Regions from separate parts of the Solibacillus sp. FSL W7-1324 genome, predicted to be linked through region 2. Evidence: predicted binding sites of a transcription regulator. Region 2 holds the regulator's gene; each other region holds the start of a gene.
What was found. The regulator LexA, encoded in region 2, represses DNA repair genes until DNA is damaged. The targets are predictions, from matches to a motif close to CGAACATATGTTCG.
Positions count from the first base shown of each region.

Region 1: uvrB (excinuclease ABC subunit UvrB) is a predicted target of LexA. The motif match lies at 1,789-1,802, and genes of this name have one in related genera.
Region 3: MKY71_RS02500 (Y-family DNA polymerase) is a predicted target of LexA. The motif match lies at 2,138-2,151, and genes of this name have one in related genera.

Region 1 covers NZ_JBBOYH010000001.1:773,584-777,876, reverse strand. The annotation lists gene uvrB (excinuclease ABC subunit UvrB) at 1-1,709, opposite strand, end outside; gene MKY71_RS03645 (IDEAL domain-containing protein) at 2,062-2,301, opposite strand; gene MKY71_RS03640 (competence protein ComK) at 2,489-2,980, shown strand; gene MKY71_RS03635 (hypothetical protein) at 2,986-3,339, opposite strand; gene MKY71_RS03630 (M20 family metallopeptidase) at 3,537-4,293, opposite strand, start outside.
Region 2 covers NZ_JBBOYH010000001.1:2,301,271-2,305,563, reverse strand. The annotation lists gene MKY71_RS11435 (DNA alkylation repair protein) at 1-675, shown strand, start outside; gene MKY71_RS11430 (5' nucleotidase, NT5C type) at 754-1,299, shown strand; gene MKY71_RS11425 (gamma-glutamyl-gamma-aminobutyrate hydrolase family protein) at 1,415-2,110, shown strand; gene lexA (transcriptional repressor LexA) at 2,194-2,817, opposite strand; gene yneA (cell division suppressor protein YneA) at 2,979-3,326, shown strand; gene MKY71_RS11410 (YneB family resolvase-like protein) at 3,313-3,969, shown strand; gene MKY71_RS11405 (DUF896 domain-containing protein) at 4,034-4,270, shown strand.
Region 3 covers NZ_JBBOYH010000001.1:504,300-508,592, reverse strand. The annotation lists gene MKY71_RS02510 (L-threonine 3-dehydrogenase) at 1-137, opposite strand, end outside; gene MKY71_RS02505 (YolD-like family protein) at 532-852, opposite strand; gene MKY71_RS02500 (Y-family DNA polymerase) at 865-2,118, opposite strand; gene MKY71_RS02495 (carbon-nitrogen family hydrolase) at 2,295-3,086, opposite strand; gene MKY71_RS02490 (pyridoxal phosphate-dependent aminotransferase) at 3,238-4,293, shown strand, end outside.

The sequences.
Region 1 (4,293 bases), 1.5 Mb from region 2:
CGGCGTTTCGTTTCACCGATCGCTTTTGTCATTGAATCCGTCATATTGTTGGCATACATGATGACATGACCGTTCGAGTTACGTGCAGCCCGTCCAATCGTTTGAATGAGTGAACGTTCCGAACGCAGGAACCCTTCCTTGTCCGCATCCAAAATCGCGACAAGGGAGACTTCGGGAATATCGAGACCTTCCCTTAATAAGTTAATGCCGATCAGCACATCATAAGTTCCTTTACGAAGCTCACGGATAATTTCGATCCGCTCCAATGTTTTGATTTCGGAATGCAGGTATTCTACTTTCAGACCCATTTCCTTTAAATAGCTTGATAAATCTTCAGACATCTTCTTCGTCAATGTCGTAACGAGTGTCCGTTCATTACGGCGGATACGCTCATGGATTTCATCGATCAGATCATCAATCTGCCCTTCAATCGGACGGATATCAATTGTCGGATCAAGCAGCCCTGTCGGACGAATAATCTGCTCCACCATTTCCGGTGTATGCTCCAATTCGTATGGACCCGGTGTTGCTGACACATAGATCGCCTGGCTTACCTTTGACTGGAACTCATCAAACATTAGCGGGCGGTTATCGAGTGCGGACGGCAGACGGAAACCATGTTCAACCAGTACCCCTTTACGAGCCTGGTCTCCATTATACATACCACGTACTTGCGGTAATGTAACATGGCTTTCATCAACGACTAGCAAAAAGTCTTCCGGGAAGTAATCGAGTAATGTATACGGTGTCGCCCCTGCTTCACGCAATGTTAAATGGCGCGAATAGTTTTCGATACCTGAACAAAAGCCCATCTCTTTCATCATTTCCAGATCATAGTTTGTCCGTTGTTCCAAACGCTGTGCTTCCAGTAATCGGTCTTCCGAACGCAATACTGCCAGACGCTCTTCCAGCTCTTTTTCAATATTTTCAATGGCCACTTTCATCTTCTCTTCACGGGTAACGAAGTGGGATGCTGGGAAAATCGCTACGTGCTGACGGTCCCCTAAAATTTCGCCCGTCAATGCATCCACTTCACGGATCCGGTCTACTTCATCTCCGAAAAACTCGATCCGGATACAGTGTTCATCGCGTGATGCCGGGAAAATCTCGACAACATCCCCACGTACTCGGAACGTACCACGTGTAAAGTTAATATCATTTCTTTCATATTGAATGTCGACCAGTTTTCTTAATAACTGGTTGCGCTCGATTTCCATCCCTGTACGAATGGAAACGACCATTTCACGATATTCTTCCGGATTACCGAGACCGTAAATACACGAAACGGACGCGATAATAATAACGTCTTTCCGTTCAAATAGAGCAGTCGTTGCCGAGTGGCGCAATTTATCGATTTCTTCATTAATACTTGAATCCTTTTCAATGTACGTATCGGTTTGCGGCACATACGCTTCCGGCTGGAAGTAGTCATAATAGCTGACAAAATACTCAACCGCATTGTCCGGGAAGAATTCTTTGAACTCACTATATAATTGGCCGGCCAGTGTTTTATTGTGTGCCATCACGAGCGTCGGCTTATTCACTTCTTTTATTACATTGGAAATCGTAAATGTTTTACCTGTCCCTGTCGCACCAAGCAATGTCTGGTGACGCTTGCCTTCTTTAACCCCTTGTACGAGCTGTTTAATCGCTTCCGGCTGGTCCCCGGCAGGCTGATAGGCGGACTTTATTGTAAAAGTTTCTGTCATATTCAGATTGTCCTTTCTGTCGCTTATGTTATGTTATGTTCTATTTTAACATACCCGTTTTTAATTTACGATAAAATTGCGAACGTACATTCGAATTTTGTATTGTGAGGGCGTTTTGAATTTATTAGAACTTTGGTAACAAATATTAGAAAACTACGGTGACTTATTTGAGGATTGTTGCCGGTTATTTGAAAATCCCGCGCACTTATTAGAAGAATTATCCTTTTTATTAGAAAATAACCTATTTATTAGAACTATTTTAGTTTTATTAGAAACTTTCAATCACTTATTAGAAAACAGCCGGAACCCGCTGCTTGCCCATAAAAAAAAAGCCACCTGAAGAGGGCGGCTCTTAAGAAACAGTTTCGAGTAACTCTTTTAATTCTGTAGTATAGCTGTGAAATGCTTGTTCGTTCTTTTGATCTAACGATGTATCGATAAGTAACTTTAATTGTTCAATACGTTGCATCCGCTGCAACCGACTAATAAATAAATCTAAATAAATTTCATTCAATAGCTTCTCTGCATGATGTTCAGTGGACTGCTGACTAACCGCTTTTAAAAAGTCTGTATACGAATAATATTTATCCATCGATATCACCTCGACCTCTTTTAACCATTATAAATTAAAAGTCATTTAATTTGCAATATATTCTGAAAAATTATCATATGACAGAATTTTCTAAATATAATGTTGATTTTTAGCAAATTATGCAGTAGTTTAGATGTATAGTGAAAATTTAAGCGATTAAAAAAGTAGGAAAGATAGGGGATACAAAATGATTAGTAATTTAACACAAAAAACCAATTACATTATTTCTAACTCTACCTTCTGTTTAAAGTCCTATCAGCAACGAGATAAAATTCACACTGCCATTTTGGACAAGTACGGTCAATCTACATCTCCGTATAAACCTTTAAAAATCATTCGGGATACGTGTCGTCTGCACGGAAGTTCCTATGACGCCAGCAAATATCAGGCGAGACGGTTTTTCGGAGAGAATAAGCATAAACTGCCGATAATGGTGGCCTATGATTTCGGGGATCCTTGCATTTTATTCCCGCTGTTTTCGCCGTTTTCACCTCAAAATGTTTGGTTATCCTTGAACCCTATTATTAATATTAGTGAAGACGGTGATAAAACGCTCGTTACATTTGTTGATAATACGGAGGTTAGTCTGGATATCAATATGAAATCATTCAATCAGCAATATGTACGTGCTGCGATGTACTATAAATATCTGCTATTACAGCGCAATGCCATCTTATAAGAGCATCAGCTTTTTTTAAAATATTCAGCAAGAAGTAACTCACTTTGATTACGAAGGCGAATATTCGAATATCTCCTACACTCCATGATCCCCCCAAAGTAAAAATGATACTCGGTAAACAAATCATCCGTTTTGCCTCTCACTAAGCGCATCTGATGAAGTTTAAAATAGTCCTTCGTTTCTTTTAAGTCATGCTCTATTTTGATACGTACAGCATCGATTAATTGCAAATAGGGATTTTTAAATTTGAACGGACTTTGCTCCACTATTGTGTAATCTTTCCCAAGAATAATTAACAGCAACGGCAAATAAATCCCAGCCTCATAATACGGAATCGTTTTAGAAGGAATTTGCAGCATACGAATACCTCCAATTAATAAGAACGTTTGTTCGTATATGTATTTTCACATATTTCATGAAATCTGACAAGAGGAAAATTGTTACTCAGCTTAAATTTCACTAAAAAACCGTGCCTTAGCATTTACTAAGGCACGGCTTTTAATTTTCTAATAGCAAGTCTGTGTTTTAGAGAGTTGTTATAAACTTACAACAAACCTTATTTATTATGTGCGTTTGGAAGAATCGATGCCGGAATCGGATTAACATACGAACCTTTTGTTTCAGCTAAAAACTCGCGTTTCGCCTCTTCAATCAGTTCCGGATTGGACAGTAAATCAACAGCTGTTGAAGCGAGCACTTTCGCTGCATATAAAAGTCCTTTATGCGCAATTGACGTTTTGCCCTGCGATACAAGCTGCCATGTATGTAATGGCGTACCAAATACAAAGCACGGTGCAAAGAATTGTCCAGTTGGAACGACCCAGCTCACATCTGCAACATCAGTAGAACCGGCCATTGTATAGTTAGATACTTCATATGGAACAATTTCATTTAAAAATACACCATCTGAATAGGCTTTATCAAAATCCATCGATTGAGATCCAGCTAATGTAGTGACTTCAGTTTTTGCTGCCGATATTTCATTTGGCTGTAGCGTATTGACCATTTGTTTAGCGTAGTTCCATTCATCGTTACTATATTCCGGCAAACCTATTTGTTGTAAATTTTTATATAGTAAACGGTTCAATGGATCATTCGGAATATAGTTAGAGCAAGCTTTATCAAACTTCACTGTTAGTTTAGTCTCTGTCATTAAAGCCGCACCTTCCGCAATTTTTATGACACGTTTATAAACATCGTCTACTTGCTGAATGTCTTTTCCACGAATGAGGTACAATACTTCCGCATTAGCCTGCACAACATTCGGTGAAAGTCCTCCAGTATTGGTTACAGCATAATGCATGCGAACATTC
Region 2 (4,293 bases):
GCCCTCGGGAAAGAGCGTACAAAAAAGATTTATATGTCCAATGGGGCAAAGGAGCCGGTGTTCGGTGTAACGGTTGGCTCGATGAAACCGTATGTAAAACAAATAAAAATTGATCAGGAACTGGCTGAACAGCTCTATGCTACAGGCAACTATGATGCCATGTATTTTGCAGGAATTATTGCGGATCCGAAAGCTATGACTGAAGAAGATTATGACCGCTGGATGGAACAGGCCTATTTCTATATGATTTCCGATTATGTGGTTGCCGTAACATTGGCGGAATCCGATATTGCGCAAGAAGTGAGCGATAAATGGATCAATAGTAGTGAGGACCTGAAAATGTCGGCAGGGTGGCATTGTTACTGCTGGCTGCTCGGAAATCGTAAAGACGAGGAATTCTCAAAGGAAAAGTTAGTGGATATGCTTGAGTATGTAAAACAAAATATCCATCAGGCACCGCAGCGTACTCAAGTAGCAATGAACAATTTTGTCATGACAGTCGGTGTTTCATTTAAACCTTTACATGAGAAGGCCATGCAGATTGCTAATGAAATCGGACCGATTAAAACAAAACGTGAAGGGAAAAAACCGGGTGAGCTCCATGCATATGCGGAAATTGAAAAACAGGTGGAAAAAGGGCGAATCGGTTTTAAACGTAAATATGTACGTTGCTGATTGTAAAGAGTTAAACCTTGTTTTTTCACAATGAAATTGTATAAACTAAAATCAGGAAATTTCAAGGAGGCTTATTACATGAAAAAAAGTATTGCTATCGATATGGACCAGGTGCTAGCTGACTTTTATTCGAAATTACGTGTTACTTATAACGATAATTTTGGAACAAAATTTACAGACGAAGAATTTCTTCTGACGACACAGCGTGATTTGCCTCGAGAAGATGCGAAAAAATTATTTGCATTATTAAATGAGCCTGACTATTTCAGAGATTTAAAAGTACTGGATAACGATGCAATTGAAGTTATTCAAGATCTGCAGGAGCATTATGAAATTTATATTGCGACTGCTGCAATGGATGTACCGGGTTCATTTACAGCGAAATACGATTGGCTAATGGAGCATTTACCATTTATTAAAACACAGAACATTGTGTTTTGCGGAAATAAAGCGGTGATACATACCGATTATTTAATTGATGACAGCCCGCGTCAACTCGCAGCATTCAAAGGTACAGGTATATTATATTCCATGCCTTACAATCGATCTGAAGAAGGTTTCATGCGTGTTCATAACTGGAAAGAAATAAAACAGTATTTTATAAAACAAATGGAAATTGTATAAAGGTTAAAGGGTTGCGATTGGGCAATCCTTTTTTATTTTTGTAGTCATTTAGTGTAACGAAATAGTATAATTTAAATTGTTGGAATTATCTATAAATTATAAGGGGATAACAAGAATGAAACCGATTATTGGATTAACAATGTATGATTTTGACAAGAAATTGGATATTAACAACGGATATTTAACTTCAATCGAACAAGCGGGAGGCATTCCAATTTGTATACCGAATGCTACAGAAGAAAACATAGAGGCGTTATTAAACCTCATTGATGGTCTCGTATTAATTGGGGGAGCCGATATAGATCCGTTGCTGTTTGATGAAGAACCGCACCGACATATTGGAAGTGTTGTAAGAAAACGTGATGACAGCGATCTTTTATTAATGAAAGAAGCTTATAAAAGACAAATGCCTGTTCTCGGTATTTGCCGCGGACAACAGATTATGAATGTTGCATTTGGAGGGACGATCATTCAGGATATACCATCACAAGTAGAAAATACCATTTTACATAAACAACCTTCAAAGCGCGGGGAATTGGCACATACTGTTGAAGTAAAGACACCAAAGTTTCAAGAAATTTTTAAAGAGGACTTATTCCGTGTTAATACATTTCACCACCAATCGGTCGGAAAGCTCGGGGAAGGGCTCGTCGTTTCGGCAGCCGCTAAAGATGGTATCATTGAAGGGATTGAACATGAATCACATCCGTATTGTGTTGCGGTACAATGGCATCCGGAAGAATTGGCACCGAACGGGGATGTATATGCACAGCGCTTGTTTAATAGCTTTGTAGAAGCATGCAATAAATAATGAAAATCTCAGTCGTTCGCGGCTGGGCTTTTTATTCTGAAAATAAAAAACTTGCCGATTCTATGAGAATGGCAAGTTTATGATTAATGGATATTTCGATAGAGGCCGACTACTTTACCTAAAATAGAAACCTGGTTGACAATGATCGGCTCCATCGAACTGTTCTCAGGCTGCAGGCGGAAATGAGTTTTTTCTTTATAAAAGCGCTTGACAGTCGCTTCATCGTCTTCAGTCATGGCTACAACAATCTCTCCATTGTTCGCAGTGGACGTCTTTTTGACGATCACATAATCCCCATTTAATATCCCGGCTTCAATCATGGATTCGCCCATAATTTCAAGCATAAACAATTCCTCTTCCGGTGAGCCGTATGTATCGGGCAACGGAAAATATTCCTGAATATCCTCAATTGCGGAAATAGGCAGACCAGCTGTAACTTTACCGATCAACGGTACATGAATGACACCTTGTTTCGCGATGTTCAGTTCTTCCTGGTCCAATATTTCAATGGCACGCGGCTTTGTAGGATCACGGCGGATAAGCCCTTTACTTTCTAAACGAGCTAAATGCCCGTGGACAGTTGAACTGGAAGCTAAACCTACTGCTTCTCCAATTTCGCGAACTGATGGCGGATAGCCTTTAGCACGAACTTCCTCTTTTATAAAAGTTAGAATAGCTTGCTGCCGTTTTGAAATTTTTTGTGTCAACTAACTCACCTCTTTATCATGCTATTTTTCTTAAAGGTAAGTATAGCAGTATGCGAACATGAATGCAAACATAAGTTCGAAAAAACGGTTGACAAAAACATATGTTCGTATTATTATGAGAACAAATATTCCGAACATATATTCGAAAGAGGGTTTTTCTAATGAAAAAATTCAAATTAAACGGCTTCACATCAATGTTTCTACTATTCTCTGTACTTATGATGGCTTTATTTATGATGCAGGACGATAAAATTGAATTATACGAACACGTAAGCATAGAGCATGGCGATACTTTATGGTCGTTGGCAGAACAATATCGTGGTAAAATGGCTAAGCATGATTGGATCAATGAAGTAAAAAAAGAAAACGGAATGCTGGATGAAAAAGTTGCTTTAGGACAAGTATTGGTTGTACCTGTAGAAAAAGATTCACAATACATTGCCCAGCTGAATGAATCCTCCGATATGCAATCGATTAAAGTAGCGAGAGGGAACAATGATAAAAACTAAAGCAGTTATTTATTGCCGTGTCAGTACGGATAAAAATACACAAGAAACATCACTGGTGCGTCAGCAGGAGGAGCTGACGAAATATGCAAAATCATTCGGCTATAAAGAAGTAGAGATTTTCATGGATCAGCATAGCGGATATGATGTCGACCGGGACGGATTGCTCGACATGCTTGACTATATGAAAGAGTACGGCATTAAAGCACTATTTGTACAGGATGAGACCCGTTTAGGGCGTGGGAATGCCCGGATGGCAGTGCTCCACCTGCTGCAAAAATATGAAGCGACGGTATATACATTGAATGATGCAGGTCCAGTTGTATTAAACGAAATGGATACAATGCTGCTCGAAATCTTAGCGATTGTCGAAGAGTATCAGCGTCGTATGCATAACGCGAAAATCCGCCGGGGAATGCGCCGCGCTGTAGAAAATGGCTACCAGCCGCAAAATAATCTAAAAAATCGCGGCAATATTGAAGGGCGCGAACGAAAAGAAGTGCCAGTCGAAGAAATTGTTCAGCTGCGCCAGAAAGGCTTAACATTTGCGGAAATTGCGACAACTTTGTCGGGCTTGGGCATTTCTATCAGTAAAGCGACCGTACATAGAAGATATATTGAATATATGGAGCGACTTGAAGAGTAAACACTTGTTTTCAAGTCGTTTTTTTTATACCTTTGTAATAGGTAGGAAGAAAGGTGAGATTCAAATGTTATCAAAAGAAAAATTAGCTCGCATTAATGAGCTTTCTAAATTAGCGAGAGAAGGTAAATTGACGGAAGAGCAGGCAAAGGAACGTACAGCGCTGCGCAAAGAATATTTAGATACTTTCCGTACAACAATGCGCGATACAATCGAACATGTGAAAGTAATTGATGAAGAAGGCAATGATGTGACACCTGAAAAATTAAAACAAATTAAATCACAGAAAAAATTCTTAAACTAATAACTTTTCATTAATATGTCACA
Region 3 (4,293 bases), 1.8 Mb from region 2:
TCAAATGGACCTTCATGCTGATCAATTTTTCGAATATCTGTTGCCAATACATTATCTGTGCCATACGTATGGCGTAATTTCTCTACTAATTCCGAACCAATTTGACCTAAAGCACCGGTCACCATAATTTTCTTCAATCTGAAGCCTCCCTATCCTTTAAAAGACATATATTCTGCCTGTTACCGCTGAATATACCGTCCATTATTTCTCATCTATTAAAACAAATGTCCTTGTGGAAAATACATAGAACCATCCATAACACTTGATGCTCAAACATTTTCATGAAATTCATTATAGGATGTTCTTTTGTAAAAAACAATATGTTAAAAATATTCTTTTTGAGCAATACATTTGTACGTGTGAAATATTCGAATAGTGAAATTGCTTCTATACGGGTGTTTCTCGTTATAAGATTGAGAGAAATTTAATTTCTTTTTCTAACATGGGGTTGCTTTTCATTCCAGGTCGGACCATTCCGCTGAAGTTGCCTCCCCCATTTATCGTCTACTTTTTATTGGTCAATTGGAAAATCTACTCATCTAAGAGTGCTTCATAAATATGGTGGAAATGAATTTTTTCGCTGTTTGTCAGTTTGACGTATTGTTCGTGGATGCTGATTTTTTGGATGGCCCCGGAAACTGTATAGAGGCCTGTTTGCTCCCATACTTTTAGTTGGATCGCGCAATGTTCTGTGTAGGCTCGCTGTAGATTGATGTTAATTTGTTCTAACTGGGCTTCGTCAAGTTGGGGTTGGGTAATAATTTTGTCCTCTTCTTGCCATTCACGCAATAATTTTACATGCTCCGGCAGCATCATTGCGCTCCATTTAATGGTTCCTCTATCTCTGTTCATCGCCTTCACTCCTTATTGTTTATGCCCGCCTACTAATTTTGCCCGTGTCAGTGCAGTACCTGCTTCCGTATAGGAAACCGCACGCAATATCGCTGTTGTGCCGTATTTTGTACGTAAACGGTCCATCGTTTCTCCGAGCTTGCGGTTGCGCCAACGCATTTCATCGAACAGGCTGAGCTGCATCGAATATTCGCTTTCAATATTGCTTAATGTAATCGTAATTTTGCGTGCCGGTCGCTCTGCATAAAATTCGTCAAGCAGCTGCTTGCACACTTCGAAAATTTTCAATGTATCGTTTGTCGGCTCATCGATTGTGCGTGAACGATGAAAACCGCCCCCGAAAGCATCTTTACTGTAGCTAAGCCCTAATGAAATCGTCCGGCCGATTTTTTTTGCTTCCCGCGCCCGCCTTGCCACGTCTTCGCACATTTCCAGCAATACGACTAAAATTTCCTTTCGACTGCGATAATCGCGCATCAGCATTTGCCCCTTACCGAAACTGATTTGTCCTTGCATAATCGGTGCACCGACTGTTGAGTGATCAATTCCCCACGCATGGTAATACAGCTGATTGCCGAGAACGCCGAAGCGCTTTTCCAGTAACGCTAAATCGGCATGCGCCAAATCGTAGACCGAGTAAATGCCCATATGGTTCAGCGTTCTTTCCGTACGGCTGCCGATTCCCCACATCGTGGATAGCGGCATAATCGGCCACAGTTTTTCCGGTACATCATTATATGTCCATTTTGCAAATCCCGTCTTTTTTGCTTCGATGTCGAGCGCCAATTTTGCCATCAGCATATTTGGGCCGAAACCGACTGCACATGGAATCTCAAATTGGTTGTAAACGAGCTGCTGAATGTATTTTGCCGTTTCTTCAGGCGGTCCCCATAATTTTTCGGTTCCGGTTAAATCGATAAAACTTTCGTCGACGCTATATACATGAATGGCCTCTTTTGGAACGAATTCGTTGAACAGACGTGTAATTTCCATTGATATGCGTATAAATAATGACATCCGCGGCTCAAAAAGACGAATATCCGGATGTGGCGGGATTTCGTGCAATCGCGAACCTGTGCGAATATTAAAGCGCTTTTTCATCGGAGGGGATGCTGCAAGTACAACACTTCCCTTTTGCTGAAAATTTCCGACAATCGCAATCGGGACTTCCATTACATTTAAATTTTCAACCGACGCAATACAGCTTGCATAAAAACTGCGCATATCAATACAAATAATCGAACGTTCCGGCGCATTTTCATACATAAAGCTCATCTCCTTATATCGAACATTTGTTCTTATATTAAAATGAGACGTGTGAGATGGCAAGTGGAAAGTAGTGGTTGTTTTGGTTCTGGAGAGATTTTTTTATGTATCAGTGAGTTAATTTGCTGCTAAATGCAAAAAAAGCGCACCGGCATTCATCCAGTACGCTTTAAAATTTATTCTTTTATTACTTTTTCATAGAGACCCGGACGGCGATCTTCATATACAGGGATGCGGCCGCGCACTTCATCAACTGTTGAAAAATCAACGTCAATAATCGCCAGCTCCTCATCTTCTGCGCCTGTCCAAAGCACTTCACCCCATGGCCCGATAATCATTGACTGACCATTGAAATTTTCCACTTTACGGGCAATACGATTTACCGCAACGACGAAGCACTGGTTTTCAATTGCTCGCGCCTGCAGTAATATTTTCCAGTGGTCAATACGTGGTGTTGGCCATTGTGCAGGTACGAACAGTACCTTAGCGCCATCCAACGCATGGGAACGCAGCCATTCCGGGAAGCGAATATCATAGCAAATCGCTCCGCCTGCTTCAAGTTCGCCTAATGCGAAACGGTTCATGTCACTGCCGGATTCCAAATACAAATGCTCATTCATTAAGCGGAATAAATGCACTTTACTGTACTCGCCAACTAACTCCCCGTCACGACTGTACGTGTACATCGTATTGTAAAACTTATCATCACGCTTCACCGATACCGATCCACCTACAATATGTACCGCCAATTCTTTTGAAAGACTGCTTAAAAATGCTTTCGTACGTTCCCCATTTTCGTCCGCCAGCTCTTCCAGTTTTTCAAGCGCATAGCCTGTATTCCACATTTCCGGTAATACAACGATTTCCGCGCCGCCTGCTACTGCTTCGCGAATAAACTTCTCCGCGCTTTCATAGTTTTCATCAACCTTGCCAAAACCAACATTCAATTGAATACAACCAATTTTCATAACTGCCACCGCCTTAAATATTCCGTGCGAATCTATTTTCGCATATTCGTACTCATTGTAACATCTCATTATAAGTTGTCAAAATCTTCACTTTACTTAAGTGAAGTTTTAGACTAACATTAACCTTACTATTTTTCAGAGGTGATAAAGAATGATTGAATTCTCGAAAAAGCTGCAGCAGTTACCGCAACAGTTTTTCGCAGCACTTGTAAACAAAGTAAATGAAGCGCTAGCCCAAGGGCGCGATGTGATTAATTTAGGTCAAGGGAATCCCGATCAGCCAACACCGGCACATATTGTGGAAGCACTGCAAAATGCGGCAAACAATCCGCAAACGCACAAATATTCTCCATTCCGTGGTATTGCAGAACTCAAGCAGGCAGCTGCAGACTTTTATAAACGTGAATATGATGTTGACATTGATCCCGCTACAGAAGTGGCCATCCTTGGCGGAACGAAAATCGGTTTAGTCGAACTTCCGCTTGGTCTCCTGAATCCGGGTGATTATATGCTCCTCCCAGATCCTGGTTATCCGGATTACTTATCCGGTGTCGCACTTGCAGATGTGAAGTTTGATAAGATGCCGCTTCAAGAGGAAAATTACTTTTTGCCGGATTATGAGGCATTGTCCGCAGAAATTAAAAACCGGGCAAAAATGATGTATTTAAACTATCCGAACAACCCGACTGGCGGTGTCGCAACGCCCGAATTTTTTGAACAGACCGTACAGTTCGCTAAAGAAAATAACATTGCGGTTGCCCATGACTTCGCTTACGGGGCACTCGGCTTTGATGGAGAACGCCCGCCAAGCTTCCTGCAGGCACCCGGTGCAAAAGAAGTCGGTATTGAGCTTTATACATTGTCCAAATCTTACAATATGGCAGGCTGGCGCATCGGCTTTGCTGTCGGTAACGCAAAAATGATTGAAGCGATCAATATTATTCAGGACCATCTGTTTTGCAGCCAGTTCCCGGCGATTCAGCATGCTGCAGCAGTAGCACTGAATGAAGAACAATCTTGTGTTGAGGAATTGCGTGCATTATATGAGCGCCGCCGCAATGTGCTCGTTGAAGAAGCTCATAAAATCGGCTGGGAAGTGACCGCCCCAAAAGGTTCATTCTTTGCATGGCTTCCTGTACCTGCACCATATACGAGTGAACTGTTCGCGGACTTTTTACTGGAAAGAGCGGATATTGCCGTTGCAGCC